3 regions of the Isoptericola sp. NPDC019693 genome follow, and region 3 is predicted to be linked to each of the others. Evidence: predicted binding sites of a transcription regulator. Region 3 holds the regulator's gene; each other region holds the start of a gene.
What was found. The regulator HspR, encoded in region 3, represses chaperone genes until heat shock. The targets are predictions, from matches to a motif close to AAGTTGAGTCNNNNNGACTCAACTT.
Positions count from the first base shown of each region.

Region 1: a site for HspR is predicted at 2,746-2,770, ahead of ACH436_RS18795 (Hsp20/alpha crystallin family protein). Genes of this name have one in related genera too.
Region 2: a site for HspR is predicted at 1,952-1,976, ahead of clpB (ATP-dependent chaperone ClpB). Genes of this name have one in related genera too.

Region 1 is NZ_JBIRXP010000007.1:77,312-83,437, reverse strand. Features, by position in the region: gene ACH436_RS18810 (ABC transporter ATP-binding protein) at 1-86, shown strand, start outside; gene ACH436_RS18805 (ABC transporter permease) at 86-850, shown strand; gene ACH436_RS18800 (NAD(P)/FAD-dependent oxidoreductase) at 924-2,144, opposite strand; gene ACH436_RS18795 (Hsp20/alpha crystallin family protein) at 2,286-2,708, opposite strand; gene ACH436_RS18790 (amidase) at 2,939-4,606, shown strand; gene ACH436_RS18785 (APC family permease) at 4,646-6,085, opposite strand; gene ACH436_RS18780 (sensor histidine kinase) at 6,114-6,126, opposite strand, start outside.
Region 2 is NZ_JBIRXP010000006.1:82,944-89,069, reverse strand. Features, by position in the region: gene clpB (ATP-dependent chaperone ClpB) at 1-1,891, opposite strand, end outside; gene ACH436_RS17250 (LppM family (lipo)protein) at 2,039-3,109, shown strand; gene ACH436_RS17245 (alpha/beta hydrolase) at 3,102-4,100, shown strand; gene ACH436_RS17240 (AlkA N-terminal domain-containing protein) at 4,175-5,821, shown strand; gene ACH436_RS17235 (methylated-DNA--[protein]-cysteine S-methyltransferase) at 5,911-6,126, shown strand, end outside.
Region 3 is NZ_JBIRXP010000002.1:73,687-79,812, forward strand. Features, by position in the region: gene dnaK (molecular chaperone DnaK) at 1-1,550, shown strand, start outside; gene grpE (nucleotide exchange factor GrpE) at 1,547-2,194, shown strand; gene ACH436_RS05735 (DnaJ C-terminal domain-containing protein) at 2,300-3,304, shown strand; gene ACH436_RS05740 (heat shock protein transcriptional repressor HspR) at 3,339-3,764, shown strand; gene ACH436_RS05745 (DUF1540 domain-containing protein) at 3,931-4,239, shown strand; gene ACH436_RS05750 (hypothetical protein) at 4,286-5,077, opposite strand; gene ACH436_RS05755 (sigma-70 family RNA polymerase sigma factor) at 5,303-6,126, shown strand, end outside.

The sequences.
Region 1 (6,126 bases), on a different contig from region 3:
AGGTCGAGTACGTCGAGAAGCAGCCCTCCCTCGAGGACGTCTTCCTCTCGCTCGTCGGCGCGACCGGTACCGAGAAGGACTCCTGATGACCACCCACGCCCTTGCCGACACCCGCACCCTGACCGGTCGTTCGCTGCGCCACATCCTGCGGAGCCCGGACACCATCGTCACCACGGCCGTCACCCCGATCGCCCTGATGCTCATCTTCGTCTACGTCTTCGGCGGGGCGATCAACACCGGGACCGACGAGTCGTACATCAACTACATGCTGCCCGGCATCCTGCTGATCACCGTCGCGTCCGGCATCGCCTACACCGCGTACCGGCTGTTCCTCGACATGCAGGGCGGCATCTTCGAACGGTTCCAGTCGATGCCGATCGCGCGTTCGAGCGTCCTGTGGGGGCACGTCCTCACGTCGCTCGTCGCCAACCTCGTCTCGGTCGCGATCGTCATCGGGGTCGCGTTCCTCATGGGTTTCCGCACGGGCGCGTCCTTCGGGTCGTGGCTCGCCGTCGCGGGGATCCTGGCCCTGTTCACCCTCGCGCTGACCTGGCTCGCCGTGATCGCGGGCCTCTCGGCGAAGACTGTCGACGGCGCGAGCGCGTTCAGCTACCCGCTGATCTTCCTGCCCTTCATCAGCTCGGCGTTCGTGCCCACCGACACGATGCCCGGCCCGGTCGCCTGGTTCGCCGAGAACCAGCCCGTGACGTCCATCGTCAACTCGATCCGCGCGCTGTTCGCCGAGCAGCCGGTCGGCAACGACATCTGGATCGCCCTGGCCTGGCTCATCGGCATCTTCGTGATCGCCTACGCCTTCGCGGTCGTCGCCTACCGGCGGCGCATCAGCTGAGCCGACGGCGGCACCGCACGCCGGTCGAGCCGGCCGGGACCAGGTCCCGGCCGGCTCGACGGGCGTCGTCGCGTCAGGCGACGGGGACGACGTCGGACGTCGCGGCCCCCTGCTGCCGGTCGCGCAGCGCGGCCCGGCGGCTCGGGTCGGCGACGAACGCCGGGTACCGGAGGATGCCGGGCCGGCGGGCCTCCCAGGTGAGCCCCTTGACGGTGCTCCAGCAGACGAGCTCCTTGAGCCACGCCCCGGTGCGGGCGCCGAGGCGGCCGCCGAGGAAGGCGCGAACCGGGACGTCGCCGCGGTTCGCGAACTGGAACAGGCCCGCCCCGCGGCCGAGGCTGAGGCACTGGCCGAGGAAGCCGACGGCGGCCGGCGCGGGCGTGGCACCCGCCAGCCGGGCGAGCACGGTGTCCGCCGCGGCGCCGCCGAGCTGGCCGGCGGCCTGGCAGCTCATCCGGTACGGCAGGCCCGACGGCGCGCCCGCGTCGCCGGCGGCGACGATCCGCTCGTCGTCGACGCTGGTCAGCGTCTCGTCGGTCAGCAGGCGGCCCGCCGCGTCGGTGCTCAGCCCGCTGCGGGCGGCGAGGTCGGGGACGGTGAACCCGGCCGTCCAGATCGTGACGTCGCTCGGCAGATCGCGGCCGTCCGCGAGCTGCACCGCCTCGGCCGTCACCGCCGTCACGGTGGCCCCCGGTCCCGCCACGACCTCCACGCCGAGGCGCGCGAGCGCCGTCGCGACGGCCCGGCGACCGTGCGGGTGGAGGTACGGCCCGAGCGTGTCGCCGCAGACCAGCGTCACCGCGCGGCCCTGCTCCGCCAGCTCGGACGCCGTCTCGATGCCCGACGGCCCGGCGCCCACCACCGTCACGCGTGCCGCCGGCCCGGCAGCGGCCAGCTCGGGAGCCAGCCGATCGGCCTCCTCGAGGCTCGCCAGGGCGAACGCGTGCTCGGCCGCGCCCGGCACGGCCGGCGCGGCGCTGGTGCTGCCCACCGCGTACACGAGGTAGTCGTACGCGAGGCTGCCGCCGTCGGCGAGCACGAGCCTGCGCCCCTGGGCGTCGATCCGGTCCACCGTCGCGACCTCGAGCCGCACCCTCTCGGCGAGCACCTCCCGGTAGTCCACGACCGCGTCGTGCGAGCCGGCGACCCGCTGGTGCAGCCGGATCCGCTCCACGAACGTCGGGCGGTCGTTCACCAGCGTCACGGCCACGTCGTCCCGCGCCGTCAGGCGGTTCGCCGCCATCACCCCGGCGTAGCCGCCGCCCACCACCACGACCTGCGTTGCGTCGGACATCTCGTCTCCTCGGTCCGTCTCGTCATCGGTTGCTCACGGTGACGACGAGACGAGGGCTGGAGGTGTGACCGCGTCGCAGCGGAGACGACGACGGCGCCCGGTCGCGGGGTGCGACCGGGCGCCGTCGTGGCGTGCCTGGGATCAGGCGCTGGTGACCTCGATGCGCTGCGGCGTCGTGCCGGCGAAGACGCCGGCGACGGTGACCGTCAGGACGCCCGCGTCGTAGGACGCCGTCACGGCGTCACCGTCCACGGCCTTCGGCAGGGTGACGACGCGGCGGAAGGCGCCGAAGCGGACCTCCGAGATGCGTCGGCCCTCCGACTCCTCCGGGCGCTGGTCCTTCCGCTCGCCGCGCACGACGAGCTTGCGGCCCTCGACCTCGACGGTGACGTCCTCGGCCGGGTTCACGCCCGGCAGGTCGAGGCGTGCGACGAGGTCCTCGCCGTCGCGGTACACGTCGGCGGCGGGAACGGGGCCCTCGCTGCGCAGGTCCGCGAGGCGCGGGGTCCACAGGTCGCGGAGCCAGGCGTCGGCGAACGGGGTGCGGTTCAGGGTGGTGGTCATGCTGTCCTCCTCCAGATGAGTTGCTGCTGACGAGTTCAACTTGAGCCACCCCGACTCAATTTCCGGGTTCGCCGACGGCGGACTCGTGCCTTCCGAGATGTGCGCATGGGCGCGGTAGGAGGACGACTTGAGCGCGTCGTCCCGGGCGTCTTACCCGCCGGCAACACGGGTGAAATGCGAGGTCGGCAAGGGTGACGAAGGTCGGTAGACGTAGACGATCGGAGTCCCTCGTGAGCACGTTCACCATCCGCCGCCTCGCGGCGGTCGCGGCCGGAGCGGTCCTGGCCTCGTCAGCAACCGTCGGCGGTGCGGCGGCGACCCCCGTCGCCGCCGACCGGCCGGCGTTCGGGCATGGGCATCGCCCCGGCGCGCAGGACCCGACGACCTTCACCATCGCGGAGGCGACCAAGGCGCTGAAGACGGGCCGGGTCACCTCGGTCGAGCTGACCCGGGCCTACCTGGACCGCATCGCGCAGCACGAGCCCTACTACAACGCGTTCACCCGGCTGAACCCGGACGCCCTGGTCGAGGCGGCCGCGGCAGACGCGGCCCGCCAGGGCTCTCAGAAGGACGTGGGCCCGCTGGAGGGCGTGCCGATCGTCATCAAGGACTCCCTGGACGTGCGCGGGCTGCCCACGACCTCCGGGTGGGCGGTGACCAGCCCCGAGGCGGGCGGCGTCGCCCTGGTCCCCCAGGACGACGCCCCCGTGGTCGAACGCCTGCGCGAGGCCGGGGCGGTCATCGTGGGCAAGACCAACCTGCCGGTCCTGGCGGGGTCCGGCTCCAACGCGAACAACTCGGCCTACGGCCCGACGTTCAACGCGCTGGACCAGGACTGGGCGCCGGGTGGGTCGTCCAGCGGGTCGGCCACCGCCGTCGCTGGTGACTTCGCGGTGACCGGCATCGCGGAGGAGACGGGCGGGTCGATCCAGAACCCGGCGTCGGCGCAGTCGCTGTTCGCGGTCAAGCCGACTTTCGGGCTGGTGCCGAACACCGGGAACATGCCGCTGGCCGGGAACACCCGTGACGTGCTGGGGCCCCTGGCCAAGACTCCCGAGGACGCCGCGATCATGCTGGACGTCATGGCCGGCACCCATTCCGGTGACCCCAAGACCGCGGGTGCCGAGGTGCCCGATGGCGGGTACACGTCGCAGCTGTCCAAGCGAGCCCTGGAAGGTACGCGCATCGGCCTCTACGGGCCGGGCTGGCGCTCCGGGCAGGGCGGTGAGCTCTCCGACGAGACGGCGGCCTTGTACGCCGAGGCCGTGGACAACCTGCAGGAGCAGGGCGCGACCGTCGTCGAGGACCCGTTCGAGGGGACCAGGTTCGCCGACCTCGCGAAGATCGGCGAGGGCGGCTACGACGGGCGAGGCAGCGTGGGCAACGCGCACGCCGTCGAGGACTACCTGGCCGGGCTTGGCGACGGAGCCGCGGTGAGCTCGCTCGAGCAGCTGGACGACTGGGCCGACGCCCACGGGTTCGCCGGTGACGAGCGGATCGACGAGATGGTCGAGGCGCTGGCCACCGAGCCCACGACCGACGCCGAGTTCGAGGCGGTGTCGGAGCAGTACCAGGAGCTGTTCGACCAGGTCATGGACACGCAGGACCTCGATGCGCTGGTGTTCCCGCAGCAGGTCGAGGAGATCCCCGGCATCTACGACGGGGAGATCAACGCCTCGACCGTGTCGGAGATCAACATCTCCCAGCTGCCAGGCGTCGTGGTGCCGGACGGTGCGTACGACTCGGGCAAGCCGTTCAACCTCATCTTCGTCGGCAAGAAGTACTCCGAGGCCGACCTGCTCGGGTTCGCGTACGACTATGACGAGGCCTATGACGGCCGCGTCGTGAACCGGAACCTGGCCACCACACCCGGGCCGGTGCAGCCGGACGAGCAGTAGGGGCGTCGCGCGTCGGCCGTCGCTCAACTGCGGAGGAGCTCAATCGCCGGTTGTCGGTCGACGCCGGCCGCGCACCACCATGATGACCAGGCCCAGGACGAGCCACACGGCCGCCACCTCCAGGGCGAGATGACTGGCCAGGACGAGCACGGTGACGACGATCGCCAGGCCGACGACGGGGACGACCGTGTGCAGGACGCGGCGGTCGGTGCGCTTGCCGACCACGTAGTAGCCGACCACCGCGACGTGCAGGACGACGAATGCGGTCAGGGCGCCGACCGTGACCATCGAGGACAGCAGGTCGAGGCCGTCGGGCCGGATCGCCGCCGCCACGGCGATGAGGAGCGTCGCGACCGCCGAGACGAGGGTCGCCAGGCGGGGCACGCCGGTCCGGCGGCTCACGGACCCGAGTCGTGCGGGCAGCTGTCCGTCGCGTGCCATCCCGTACATGAGGCGGCTCACCGCGGCCTGCGCGACGAGCGCGGAGAGGACGGGACCGAGCGCGCGCGCCGTCGTGACCGTCGTGCCGAGCCACGCCCCCATCTCCTCGCTGATCGTCGTGTAGAAGATCGTGCCCTGCTCCTCGGGGTTCGCGGCCAGCTCCTGGGGCGTCGCCGTCGTGAGGAGCGCGCCCAGGTAGGTCTGGAGCACGAAGAGGGCCCCGGCGAGGACGAGGCAGAAGATCAGGGCCCGGCCGATCTGCCGCGGGGAGCCGGTGCTCTCCTCGGCGAACGTGGCGATCGCGTCGAACCCCAGGAAGGCCAGAGCCGCCACCGAGACCGCCCCGAGCGTCCCGGCGAGCGTGAACCCGTCGAGCCCGGTCAGCGGGGACAACCACGGCCGGGCCGGCCCCTCCTGCACCAGGACGACGACCGCGCCGACGCAGAAGGCGGCGAGCACCACGATCTCCACGACCAGGGCGACGAACCCCACGGTGGCGGCGAGCCTGACCCCGCCGAGGTTCAGGCCGGTGATGAGGAGCACGGCGGCGCCGGTGAACGCCCAGACCGGCACCGTGGGGAACAGGGCGTGGCTGGCGATCCCGCAGAACAGCGCGGCCAGGCTCGGGATGAACAGGTAGTCCAGGCCGATCATCCACCCGGCCATGAAGCCCGGCCGCCGACCCAGCCCCGCGGTCGCGTAGGCCGAGACCGACCCCGCCTTCGGGACCGCGACGGACATGCGGGCGTACGACCAGGCCGTGAACGCCATCGCCACGGTCGCGACGACGAACACGAGGGCGACCGCGCCGTTGCTGCGCGCGTCCAGCACGCCGAAGGTGCCCATCGGCGCGGTCGGGCCGATGAACAGCAGGCCGTAGACGACGAGGTGCCGCAGCGACAGGCTCCGGTGGAGCTGTCCCTCCGGAGGGGCGGGCGGGAGGGCGTCCGTCGCAGGGCGCGGTTCGGTAGACGCGGGACTCAGCTCCTCGGCAGCCGGTGTGCGGGCTGTGCCAGCGTAGGACGGCAGGGGCGGCACGGAACGTCGACAAGGCGGGTGTGCCCGACTAGGGCTCGTCG
Region 2 (6,126 bases), on a different contig from region 3:
GGAAGTCCGCGAGGGACTTGGCCAGCTCCGTCTTGCCCACGCCGGTCGGCCCGAGGAAGAGGAACGACCCGGTGGGGCGGTCGGGGTCGGCCACGCCGGCGCGCGAGCGCCGCACGGCGTCCGAGACCGCGCGCACCGCGGCCGCCTGGCCGATGAGGCGCTCGCCGAGGACGTCCTCCATGTGCAGCAGCTTCTCCGACTCGCCCTGCAGCAGCCGCCCGGCCGGGATGCCCGTCCAGGCAGAGACCACCTCGGCGATCTCGTCGGAGCCCACCTTGTCGGCGATCATCGGCGCCTCGTGCGCCGCGTCCTCGCCCGACTGCGACGCCTCGGCCCGCTCGGCCTCCGCGAGCTCGCGCTCGACCTGCGGGATCTCCCCGTAGAGCAGGCGGGCCGCCGACTCGAGGTCGCCCTCGCGCTGCAGCCGGTCGGACTCGGTGCGCAGCTCGTCGATGCGCGCGCGCAGGTCGCCGACGCGGTTGTGGCCGGCCTTCTCCGACTCCCACCGCGCGGTGAGCGCGGCGAGCCGCTCGCGCGTGTCGGCGAGGTCGGCGCGCAGCCGCTCCAGGCGGTCCTTCGACGCCACGTCGTCGGACTCCTTGAGCACGACCTCCTCCATCTCGAGGCGCGTGACGGCGCGCTGCAGCTCGTCGATCTCGACGGGCGAGGAGTCCATCTCCATGCGCAGCCGGGACGCCGCCTCGTCGACGAGGTCGATCGCCTTGTCGGGCAGCTGGCGGCCGGTGATGTACCGGTCGGACAGCGCGGCGGCGGCGACGAGCGCGGAGTCCGCGATCGTCACCTTGTGGTGCGCCTCGTAGCGCTCCTTGAGCCCGCGCAGGATGGCGACGGTGTCCTCCACGGACGGCTCGCCGACGAAGACCTGCTGGAAGCGCCGCTCGAGGGCCGGGTCCTTCTCGATGTGCTCGCGGTACTCGTCGAGCGTGGTGGCGCCCACGAGCCGCAGCTCGCCGCGGGCCAGCATCGGCTTGAGCATGTTGCCCGCGTCCATGGCGCCCTCGCCGCCGGCGCCCGCGCCGACGACCGTGTGCAGCTCGTCGATGAAGGTGATGACCTCGCCGTCGGACGCGGTGATCTCCTCGAGGACGGCCTTGAGCCGCTCCTCGAACTCGCCGCGGTACTTGGCGCCCGCGACCATGCCCGCGAGGTCGAGCGCGACGAGGCGCTTGCCCTGCAGGGACGTGGGGACGTCGCCCGCGACGATGCGCTGGGCCAGGCCCTCGACCACGGCGGTCTTGCCGACGCCGGGCTCGCCGATGAGCACGGGGTTGTTCTTGGTGCGGCGACTGAGCACCTGGACGACGCGGCGGATCTCGGAGTCGCGGCCGATGACGGGGTCGAGCCGGCCGTCGCGGGCGCGCTGCGTGAGGTCGCTGCCGTACTGCTCCAGCGCCTTGTAGGTGCCCTCGGGGTTCGGGCTGGTCACGCGGGAGGAGCCGCGGACGGCGGGCAGGGCGGCGCGCAGCGCGTCGGCGGAGGCGCCCGCCTCGGCGAGCGCCTGGGCCGCGGCCGACTGGCCGGCGGCGAGCGCGATGAGCAGGTGCTCGGTGGAGACGTACTCGTCGCCGAGCGCCTCCGCCTCCTTGCCGGCGTTCTCCAGCACGGCGCTCATGGCGCGCGAGGGTGCGGGCTGCGCGACGGCGGAGCCGCTCGCCTGCGGCAGGGCGACGAGGGCCGCGCGGGCGCGCTGGCCGATCTGCTGGGCGTTCGCGCCGACGGCGTCGAGCAGGCCGACGGCGACGCCGCCCGTCTGGTGCAGCAGCGCCTGCAGCAGGTGGACGGGCTCGAGCTGGGGGTTGCCCGCGGCCGACGCCGACTGGACGGCGTCGCCGAGCGCCTGCTGCGACATGGTCGTGAGCTTGATGTCCATGGGACCTCCGGGGTGACGTGCGGTGACACGGAAAAGACGTCTGTCGGGGGAACGACGGCAAAGTTGAGTCTATTCCGCTCAACTTTGATCGCCAACCGGCCGGGACGCCGGGTGGCTGCCCGACCGCCGCTGCGGGATGCTGGGCCGGTGACCACTCCAGCCCGCTGCCCCGTGCGCCGCCTCCGCACCGTGATCGCGGCGGCGCTCGCCGCTGTCGGCCTCCTCGCCCTCGCCGGGTGCATGAAGGTCGACATGGACCTGAAGCTCTCGGAGGACGACACCGTCTCCGGCACCATGATCATGGCCGTCTCGAACAGCCTGGCCGAGACCATGGGGATGGAGCCGAGCGAGCTGTGGGACCAGGCGGGCGGCGAGCTGACGCAGGGCCTGCCCGAGGGCGCCTCCCAGGAGCCCTGGTCCGACGACGAGTACACGGGCACCAGGTACACCTTCGCCGACGCGCCGATCAGCGAGATCTCCGGCGAGGGCGGCGAGGACCTCAGCATCACGCGCGACGGCGACACCTACGTGGTGGACGGCGTCATGGACCTCTCGGAGGGTGCCGACCAGCTCGAGTCGCTGCCGCAGGGCGTCCAGGACGCCTTCGACGTCAGGCTGGCCGTCACGTTCCCCGGGCCCGTGAGCGACGCCACCGGCACCGTCGACGGCAACACCGTCACCTGGACGCCGAAGGTCGGGGAGAACACCGAGATCCACGCCGTCGGCTCCGCCGACGCCGGGAGCAGCTTCCCCTGGTGGATCGTGGGCCTCGTCGTCGGGCTCGTCGTCATCGGCCTGGTCGTGTGGTTCGTCGTGCGGAACAACCGCCGTCCCGCCCCGTTCACGGGCACGGCGACGGGTGATGCCGCGTTCGCCGCGCAGGCGGCCCCCGGGGCCGTGCCGGCGGCGGGCCCGACGCCCGAGGAGCAGGTCTTCGGCGCCCCGCCCGCCCCGCCCGCGCCGCCAGCGCCGCCGACGACGCCGGCGGGTGGTCCCACGACCGGTCCCGTGGCCGAACCGTTCGCACCGGAGCCCGCGCCCGAGACCGCCCCGCCGGCGGGCCCCGCCACGGGCCCGGTCGCCGAGCCGCTGGAGCCCGGCCGCCCCGGCGAGGAGGACACGCTCCGGCAGCCGCCGGCCGACGACCCCTCCGCCCCCGGTCCCGACGTCGAGCCCGGGACCGACGACCGCCCGTCCGGCCCCGCACAGGGTGCCTGACGCGCGGACCGCCCCACGTCCTCCCGAGCCAGGGGCGTGGCGCGAGGACGTCCTCGGCCCGGAGTTCCGGGCGCGCACCCTCCTGCTGCCCGACGGCGCGGAGGCCGTGCTGGTGCGACACGTGCCGTCCACCCCGGGGGACGACGGCGGGGCTCCCGGACGGCAGGGCGCCGTCGCGCGCACGGCGGTGCTGTACGTGCACGGGTTCGCGGACTACTTCTTCCACCCCCACCTGGCGGCGGCCTTCGCCGGGCGCGGCATCGCGTTCTACGCCGTCGACCTGCGCGGCCACGGGCGGGCCTGGGACGCCCAGGTGTCCGCCGGCGGCGACCCCAACCAGGTGCACGACATCGCCGTGTACGCCCGGGACCTCGACGCCGCGGCCGCCGTCGTCCGCGCGGCCGGGCACGAGCGGCTCGTCGTCCTCGGCCACTCCACCGGCGGCCTGGTGGCCCCCCTGTGGGCCGCGGCCCGCCCGGGCCGGGCCGACGCGCTGGTGCTCAACAGCCCGTGGGTCCAGCTGAACAAGCCCCGCCCCGTCCGGCTCGCCGCCACCGCCCTCGTCGAGGCCGTCGGCGTTGTCGCGCCGCGCACCGTCGTCAACCACCTCGACGACGGGTACGCGCGCGCCCTGCACCGGGCGCACGGCGGCGAGTGGGACTTCGACGCGGCGTGGAAGCCGCACGAGCCGTTCGCCGTCCGGGCGGCCTGGCTGCGGTCGGTGCTGCGCGCGCAGCGCCGCCTCGCCCGCGGGCTGGGGCTCCGGGTCCCCGTGCTCGTGCTGACCTCCGACCGGTCCACCACCGACCAGCACCTCACCACCGACACGGTCCTCGACGTCGCGCACATGCGCGAGCGGGCACGGCGTCTCGGCGGCGACGTCACGGTCCGTACCGTCGCGGGCGGCACCCACGACCTGGCCCTGTCGCCACGACCGGCCCGGGACGCGTACCTCACCGCCGTCCTCGACTGGATCGGGGCCCTCCCCTAGCGCCCCGCGGCGGCGCCACAGTCGTGTCCGAATCCCGCTAGCCACCGGTCGGTGGCCGGCGCGAGGATGAAGGCATGACGACGACAGACCGCCCCGACGGCGCACCCGGCACGGTGGACGCGCGCGCGTTCGAGGAGCGGTACCGCGCCATCGCCGCGCGGGACACCCGGTTCGACGGCCAGTTCTTCACGGCGGTCAGCTCGACCGGCATCTACTGCCGGCCGTCCTGCCCGGCGCGCACGCCCAAGCCGGAGAACGTCACCTTCTACCTCACCTCGGCGGCGGCCCACGAGGCCGGGTACCGCGCCTGCAAGCGGTGCCTGCCCGAGGCCGCACCCGGCACCCCCGCGTGGGACCTGCGCCACGACCTCGCCGGCCGGGCGATGCGCCTCATCGCCGACGGTGTCGTCGACCGCGAGGGCACGGACGGGCTCGCGGCCCGCCTCGGGTACAGCGCCCGCCACGTGCACCGGCTGCTCACCGCCGAGCTCGGCGCGGGCCCGCTCGCCCTCGCCCGCGCGCAGCGGGCACAGACGGCGCGGAGCCTCGTCGTCGGCACCGACCTGCCGCTCGCGGACGTCGCGTTCGCCGCGGGGTTCGGCTCGATCCGGCAGTTCAACGACACGATGACCGAGGTCTTCGCCGTCGTGCCGAGCGAGCTGCGCGCCCGCGCCCACCGCCGTCCCACGGCGTTCCAGCACGCGATCCGTCGCGGCACGGGGCCCGATGCCGCGACGGATCGCTTGCTGGATGGCGACTCCGGCGCCGACGCCGCGCGCGTCCGGCTCGACCTCGAGCTGCCGGTGCGGGAGCCGTTCGACGCCCGCGGCGTGATCGCTTTCCTCGCGGCGCGCGCCGTCGACGGCGTGGAGGTCGCCGACCTGTCGGGGGGAGCCTCCGGCGCCGACGTGCGCTACGCCCGCACCCTGCTGCTGCCGCACGGACCGGGCGCGGCGGAGGTGCTGGCGGGGCCCGGCGCGGGCCGGGGACGGGTGGCGGTCCGCCTCGAGCTCGCCTCCGCGGCCGACGTCTCGGTGGCCGTGTCCCGCCTGCGCCGGCTGCTCGACCTGGACGCCGACCCGTCCGCCGTCGACACCGCGCTGGCGGACGACCCCGCGCTGGCGCCGTCGGTCGCCCGCACGCCCGGCCTGCGCCTGCCCGGCACGGTGGACCCGCACGAGATCGTGGTGCGCGCCATCGTCGGGCAGCAGATCAGCGTCGCCGCGGCCCGCACCCACCTGAGCCGGCTGGCGGCCGCCGCGGGCACCCCGTACGAGTCCGCCGTGCCCGGGCTGACGCGCCTGTTCCCGACGCCTGGCCAGGTCGCGGCGTCGGCGGCCGACCACCTGCGCCTCCCCGCCCGGTCGGTCGCCACGGTCGTGGACACCGCCCGCGCCCTCGACGACGGCACCCTCGCCGTCGGGATCGGCGACGACGGCGACGCCCTGCGCGCCGCGCTCGTGGCCCGGCGGGGCATCGGGCCGTGGACCGCCGGCTACGTGGCGATGCGCGTGCTGCGCGACCCGGACTCCTGGCTCGACGGCGACGTCGCGCTCCTGGCCGGTGCCGCCGCGGCCGGGGTCGCGCTGGGGCTCCCGGACGGCGCCTCCCGCGCGGCCCGGTCGCGCGCCCTGGCCGCCCACGCCGAGCGGTGGGCGCCCTGGCGGTCGTACGCGGCCCTCCACCTGTGGCGTGCCGCCCTGCCGCCGGCCAGGCGGTAGCCCCCGTCCGCCCGCCGGCCGCACCCCTGCCCTGCCCCTGCATCCCACCTGCGCGACGCCCGCCCGAGACCGATCCCCCGGAGGTTCCCATGACCGTCACGACCCCGGCCGCCCGTGCCACCACCCTGAGCACCCCGGACGGCCCGTTCACCCTCGTCGTCGACCCGGACGGCACCGTCCTCGCGTCCGGCTGGACGACGGCCGCCGACGCGCTGGTCGGCCTCGTCCACCCCGACGTCCGGCCCGCCGCGACGGTGGCCGTCCCGGAGCACGACGCGGCCGTGGCGACCGCGGTCGCGGCCGTG
Region 3 (6,126 bases):
CCGACGCGGTCATCACCGTCCCGGCGTACTTCAACGACGCCGAGCGCCAGGCGACCAAGGACGCCGGCCAGATCGCGGGCCTCAACGTGACGCGCATCGTCAACGAGCCCACCGCGGCGGCCCTCGCCTACGGCCTCGAGAAGGGCAAGGAGGACGAGCTCATCCTCGTCTTCGACCTGGGCGGCGGCACGTTCGACGTCTCGCTCCTCGAGGTCGGCAAGGACGAGGACGACTTCTCCACCATCCAGGTGCGCGCCACGTCCGGCGACAACCGCCTCGGCGGCGACGACTGGGACCAGCGCATCGTGGAGCACCTCATCAAGCAGGTGAAGAACAGCGCGGGCGTCGACCTCTCCAAGGACAAGATCGCCCTGCAGCGCCTGCGCGAGGCGGCGGAGCAGGCCAAGAAGGAGCTCTCCTCCGCGACGAGCACCAACATCTCGATGCAGTACCTGTCGATGAGCGAGAACGGCCCCGTCCACCTGGACGAGAAGCTCACGCGCGCGCAGTTCCAGCAGATGACGCAGGACCTCATCGACCGCACCAAGGCGCCGTTCCACGCGGTCATCCGCGACGCCGGCATCTCGATCTCCGACATCGACCACGTCGTGCTCGTGGGTGGCTCCACCCGCATGCCGGCCGTGACCGAGGTCGTCAAGGAGCTCACCGGCGGCCGCGAGCCCAACAAGGGCGTCAACCCGGACGAGGTCGTCGCCGTGGGCGCGGCCCTGCAGGCCGGCGTCATCGGCGGCGAGCGCAAGGACGTGCTGCTCATCGACGTCACCCCGCTGTCCCTCGGCATCGAGACCAAGGGCGGCGTGATGACCAAGCTCATCGAGCGCAACACGGCCATCCCCACCAAGCGCAGCGAGATCTTCTCCACGGCGGAGGACAACCAGCCGTCCGTGGCGATCCAGGTCTTCCAGGGCGAGCGCGAGTTCACCCGCGACAACAAGCCGCTGGGCACGTTCGAGCTCACCGGCATCGCCCCGGCGCCGCGCGGCGTCCCGCAGATCGAGGTCACCTTCGACATCGACGCGAACGGCATCGTGCACGTGTCCGCCAAGGACCGTGGCACGGGCACCGAGCAGTCGATGAAGATCACCGGCGGGTCGGCCCTCCCCAAGGAGGACATCGACCGCATGGTGAAGGACGCCGAGGAGCACGCCGCCGAGGACAAGAAGCGGCGCGAGGAGGCCGAGACGCGCAACCAGGCCGAGGCCTTCGCGTACTCGATGGAGAAGCAGATCGCGGACAACCGCGACAAGCTCCCCGCCGAGGTCGTGACCGAGGTCGAGGCCGACATCGCCGGCGTCAAGACCGCCCTGGAGGGCGAGGACGCCGACGCCGTCAAGGCCGCGTACGAGAAGCTCGGCGCGTCCTCGCAGAAGATCGGCCAGGCGCTCTACGCCTCGGCCGAGCAGGAGCAGGCCGCGGGCAACGCCCAGGCCGCCGAGGACGACGCGGCCTCCGCCGCCGGCGCCTCCTCCGCTCCCGACGAGGACGTGGTCGACGCCGAGATCGTCGACGACGAGGACGACAAGAAGTGACGGACGAGAACACGCAGGGGACCCCCGAGCCCGAGGGCTCGGGGGACACCCCGTTCCAGTTCACCGACAAGCGCAAGGTCGACCCGACGTCCGGGGAGGCCCGCGCGGCCTCCGGTGCCGCGTCGTCGGGGGCCGACGACGCGGGCGCGACCGAGGGTTCCGACCCGCTCGCGGCGCTCGACTTCGAGCCCGAGGGCGAGGCCGCCGAGAGCGCCGAGGTCCTCAAGGCCAAGGCCGAGGCGGCGGAGCACCTGGACGCGCTGCAGCGCGAGCGGGCGTCGTTCACCAACTACCGCAACCGGTCGCTGCGCGACCAGGAGGCGGCGCGCACCCAGGGCACGCAGGACGTGCTCAGCGCGCTGCTGCCGGTGCTCGACGACATCGAGCGCGCCAAGCAGCACGCCGAGCTGTCCGGGCCCATGGCGGCCATCGCGGAGAAGCTCGACGCGTCGCTGGCGAGGTTCGGCATCGAGCGGTTCGGCGCGGTCGGGGAGGAGTTCGACCCGAACGTCCACGAGGCGCTCATGCACAACGTGGACCCCGACGCGACGGCGACCACCGTCGCGATGGTGGTCGAGCCCGGCTACCGGATCGGCGAGAAGGTCGTCCGCGCCGCCCGCGTGGGCGTCGTCGGCCCCGAGTGACACCCTTCCGCGAGATCGACCCGCCCGTCGTGAGATCGACCCACCGAGGGTCGACCCCACGACGGGTGGGTCGATCTCGCGGACAATGACAGGAAGGAGGACGTCGTGACAGGTCAGGACTGGATCGAGAAGGACTTCTACTCCGCTCTCGGCGTCCCCAAGGACGCGGACGACGCGGCGATCAAGAAGGCGTACCGCAAGCTGGCGCGCAAGTACCACCCGGACCAGAACCCGGGCGACGCGTCGGCCGAGGCGAAGTTCAAGGAGATCGGCGAGGCGTACGCCGTGCTGTCCGACGCCGAGCAGCGCCAGCAGTACGACGCCGTGCGCGCCATGGCCGGCGGCGGCGCCCGCTTCGCGGCGGGCCCGGGCGGCGGGGGCAACGGCTTCGAGGACGTCTTCGGCTCCATGTTCGGCGGCGGCGCCGGCCCGAACGTGCGCTACCAGCAGTACCCCCAGGGGGGCGCGGGCGGCGGCGGCTTCGAGGACATCCTCAGCTCGATGCTCGGCGGCCAGGGCGGCTTCCGGTCCGGCGGCCGGCGCGCCGGCTTCACGACCCCGCAGAAGGGCCCGGACGTCGCGGCCGAGACCACGCTGCCGTTCCGCACGGCCGTGGAGGGCGCCACCGTGGAGTTCACGGTGGACGGCCGCAAGGTCAAGACGAAGATCCCCGCCGGCGTGAACGACGGCCGCAAGCTGCGCATCCGCGGCAAGGGACGCCCTGGCTCGGGTGGCGGGGACGCCGGCGACCTCGTGGTCACCGTGCACGTCGCGCCCCACCCGGTCTTCACGCTCGACGGCGCGAACCTGCGCATGACGGTCCCCGTGACGTTCGCGGAGGCCGCGCTGGGCACGACGCTCGAGGTGCCGACGCTCGACGGGCACACCGTGCGGCTCAAGGTGCCGGCAGGCACGCCGACCGGCCGCGTGCTGCGGGTCAAGGGTCGCGGCGTGCCGAGCGGGAAGACGCAGGGCGACCTGCTGGTCACGGTTCAGGTCGCCGTGCCGCAGAAGCTCAGCAGGAAGGCGAAGGAGGCGCTCGAGACGTTCGCCGCGGAGAGCGACCACGAGGACGTCCGGGCCGGGCTCGCGCAGCGCGCGGCGGAATGACGCGGCGGGTCGTGCTGCGGCGAGGGAGGTAGCGATGGTCACCGAGGACGCACCGGTGCTGACCGTGTCGCAGGCGGCCCGGCTCGCGGGCATGCACCCGCAGACCCTCCGGCAGTACGACCGCCTCGGGCTGGTGACGCCGCGCCGGACGGCGGGCCGCGGCCGCCGCTACTCGCAGCGCGACGTGGCGCGCCTGCTCGAGGTGCAGCGCCTCGCCCAGGTCGAGGGCATCAACCTTGCCGGGATCCGGCGCATCCTCGACCTGCAGGAGCATGTCGCCCAGCTCGAGGGCCGCCTCGCGGCGCTCGCGACGGAGCCCGGCGGCCGGGTGTTCACGGCCGGCACGACGGGCGACGTCGTGGTGGTGCGCCGAGGCCAGCGCCTCCGCCGCGCGGAGCGGGCGGAGATCGAGGCCGCCGAGGGCGCGCTGGTGCTCTGGCGCCCGCACCGCCGCGGCTAGATCTTTCCGCAACGCAATTCTTCTCTAATTCATCTGTGCAATAGGTAAGGTATTCCTTATTCGATCTCCGGGGAATTCGTGCGCGCATTCACTGTGCAATTCCGTGCGAGAGGAATATCGTGGTTCGCAGCGGCGAGAGCCGGCGTCGAGCGACGAGGAGCACGCGATGAGCACGCTGATGGAGATGCCCGAGGTCACCGAGTGCACCGTCGAGGGCTGCGGCTACAACCATGACCACGGGTGCCACGCCGGCGCGGTCACCATCGCCGGGCACACCGGCGACGCGGCGTGCGCCACGTTCATCCCGCTGAGCTCCAAGGGCGGCCTGGAGAAGGTCGTCGCCCACGTGGGTGCCTGTCAGCGCGGCGACTGCGTCCACAACTCCGACCTCGAGTGCGCGGCGACGGCCATCCGCGTCGGGCCCGGCCCGGACGACGAGAGCCACGCCGACTGCCTCACCTACGCGCACCACTGACGCGACGCCGACCCCCGCCGGAGAGGGTCGGAGGGTCGGTCAGGAGCTAGCGGGCCAGCTGCGTCAGCAGCTCGACGGCGGCGGCGTGCGTCGTCGGGAGGCGCTCCACCCACACCCGGGTGGGGCGCCTCAGCGCGTCCCCGAGACCCATGAGCGCGGCGTTGCGCTCCACCACCCCGCGGGTGGCCTTGGCCAGGTCGGGCACGCCCGTGTCGCGGCGGGCCAGCACGGTGAACACCCCGTCGGTGAGGGCGGCCATCGGGTGCCCTTCCCCGTAGACCTGCTCGAGGGCGCGGCCGACGGTCGCGGAACGCGCCGCGCGGTCCCACGGGGCGAGCCCGTCGACGGCGACGTCGACGACGACGAGGCAGTGCGTGTCCGGCACGCCCTGGTCCGCGCCGACCGCGGCGCCGTAGGTCTCCCGCAGCCGCTCGGCGAGGTACTCGCGCGTGGGCAGCCCCGAGCTGGGGTCGCGCAGCGCCCCGAGCGCCGGCTCGGCGTCCCGTCCGCGCACCCATCCGACGGCCACCGCGCGGATCGCGTCGGGGTCGGTCGGCTCGTGGGCCGCGCGGTACAGGCACTCGACGTCGTCCAGCGTCTCGCCCAGGCCGACGCCGGCCCGGCCGCGCGCGGCGCCGAGGCGGTGGGCGGCGGCGTGCGGGGAGCGGCCGTCCTCGAAGGCCTCGACGAGCGCGTCCACGGCCGGGTGGTACCAGTCGTCGGGGCGCAGCCACACCTCGGCGAGGCTCGTCGCGCGCCAGCGGTCGAGCACGTTCGAGACGTGCTCGGGCGCGCCGTTCTCCGGCGCGCTCGGGGGACCGCTCGTGGACCGGTTCATGTGGATGGGACCGCCATGGTCAGCCATCATGACGCAGTTGTGCGGCATTGACACGGGCGAGATCGGTCCGGAGAGCCCTCTCCGCTGCCCGAGGCACGAAAATCTGCGGAAATCCTGCGGTGATCCTGGGGAATTTCACCCCCGGGGCGGCCCTCGGGGGTGCGTAGAGTACGGAGGTCTGCGCGGTACAGCGCGCACGCAACGCAGCCAGAGCGAGGTCGGGCCATGACGGACGTCTACGTGGGATCGGACGACTCCGCGCGCAGCGACGCCGAACTGATCCTCGACGTGCGCGGCGGAGACCTCGAGGCGTTCGGGGCGCTCTACACGCGGCACGTCCCCGCCGCGCGCGCCGTGGCCCGGCAGTACGTCCGGTCGTCGGCCGACGCGGACGACCTCGTGTCCGAGGCGTTCCACCGCGTGCTCGACGTCCTGCAGCACGGCGGCGGCCCCGACGCGACCTTCCGCGCCTACCTGCTCACCGTGGTGCGGCGCCTCGCCGCCGACCTCGCGCGGGGCGTGAAGCGGACACGGCCGACGGCCGACGACGGCACGTTCGAGGCGGCGCTGGGCCTCGTCGACCCGACCGACGTGGCGACGTTCGAGGGGTTCGAGCACTCCGTCGTCAAGAACGCCTACCAGGCACTCCCGGAGCGTTGGCAGGCCGTGCTCTGGTACACGGAGATCGAGGGACGCGCGCCGGCGGAGGTGGCCCCGATCCTCGGCCTGACGCCCAACGGGGTCTCGGCGCTCGCCTACCGGGCCCGCGAGGGGCTGCGGGTCGGGTACCTGCAGGAGCACCTGACGCACGCGTCGACCGACGGTTGCCGCGTGGTGAACCCGCTGCTCGGCGCGTACGTGCGCGGGGGCCTCGCGCGCCGCGAGGTCGCCAAGGTCGACGCGCACCTCGAGACGTGCGCGGAGTGCCGGTCCCTCGTGCTCGAGCTGGGCGACATCGCGCACGGCATGCGGGCCGTGGTGGCCCCGCTGATCGTGGGCCTGGCGGGCCTGGCGGTCGTGGGAGCGCTCCCGATCGGCGGCATGCTCGG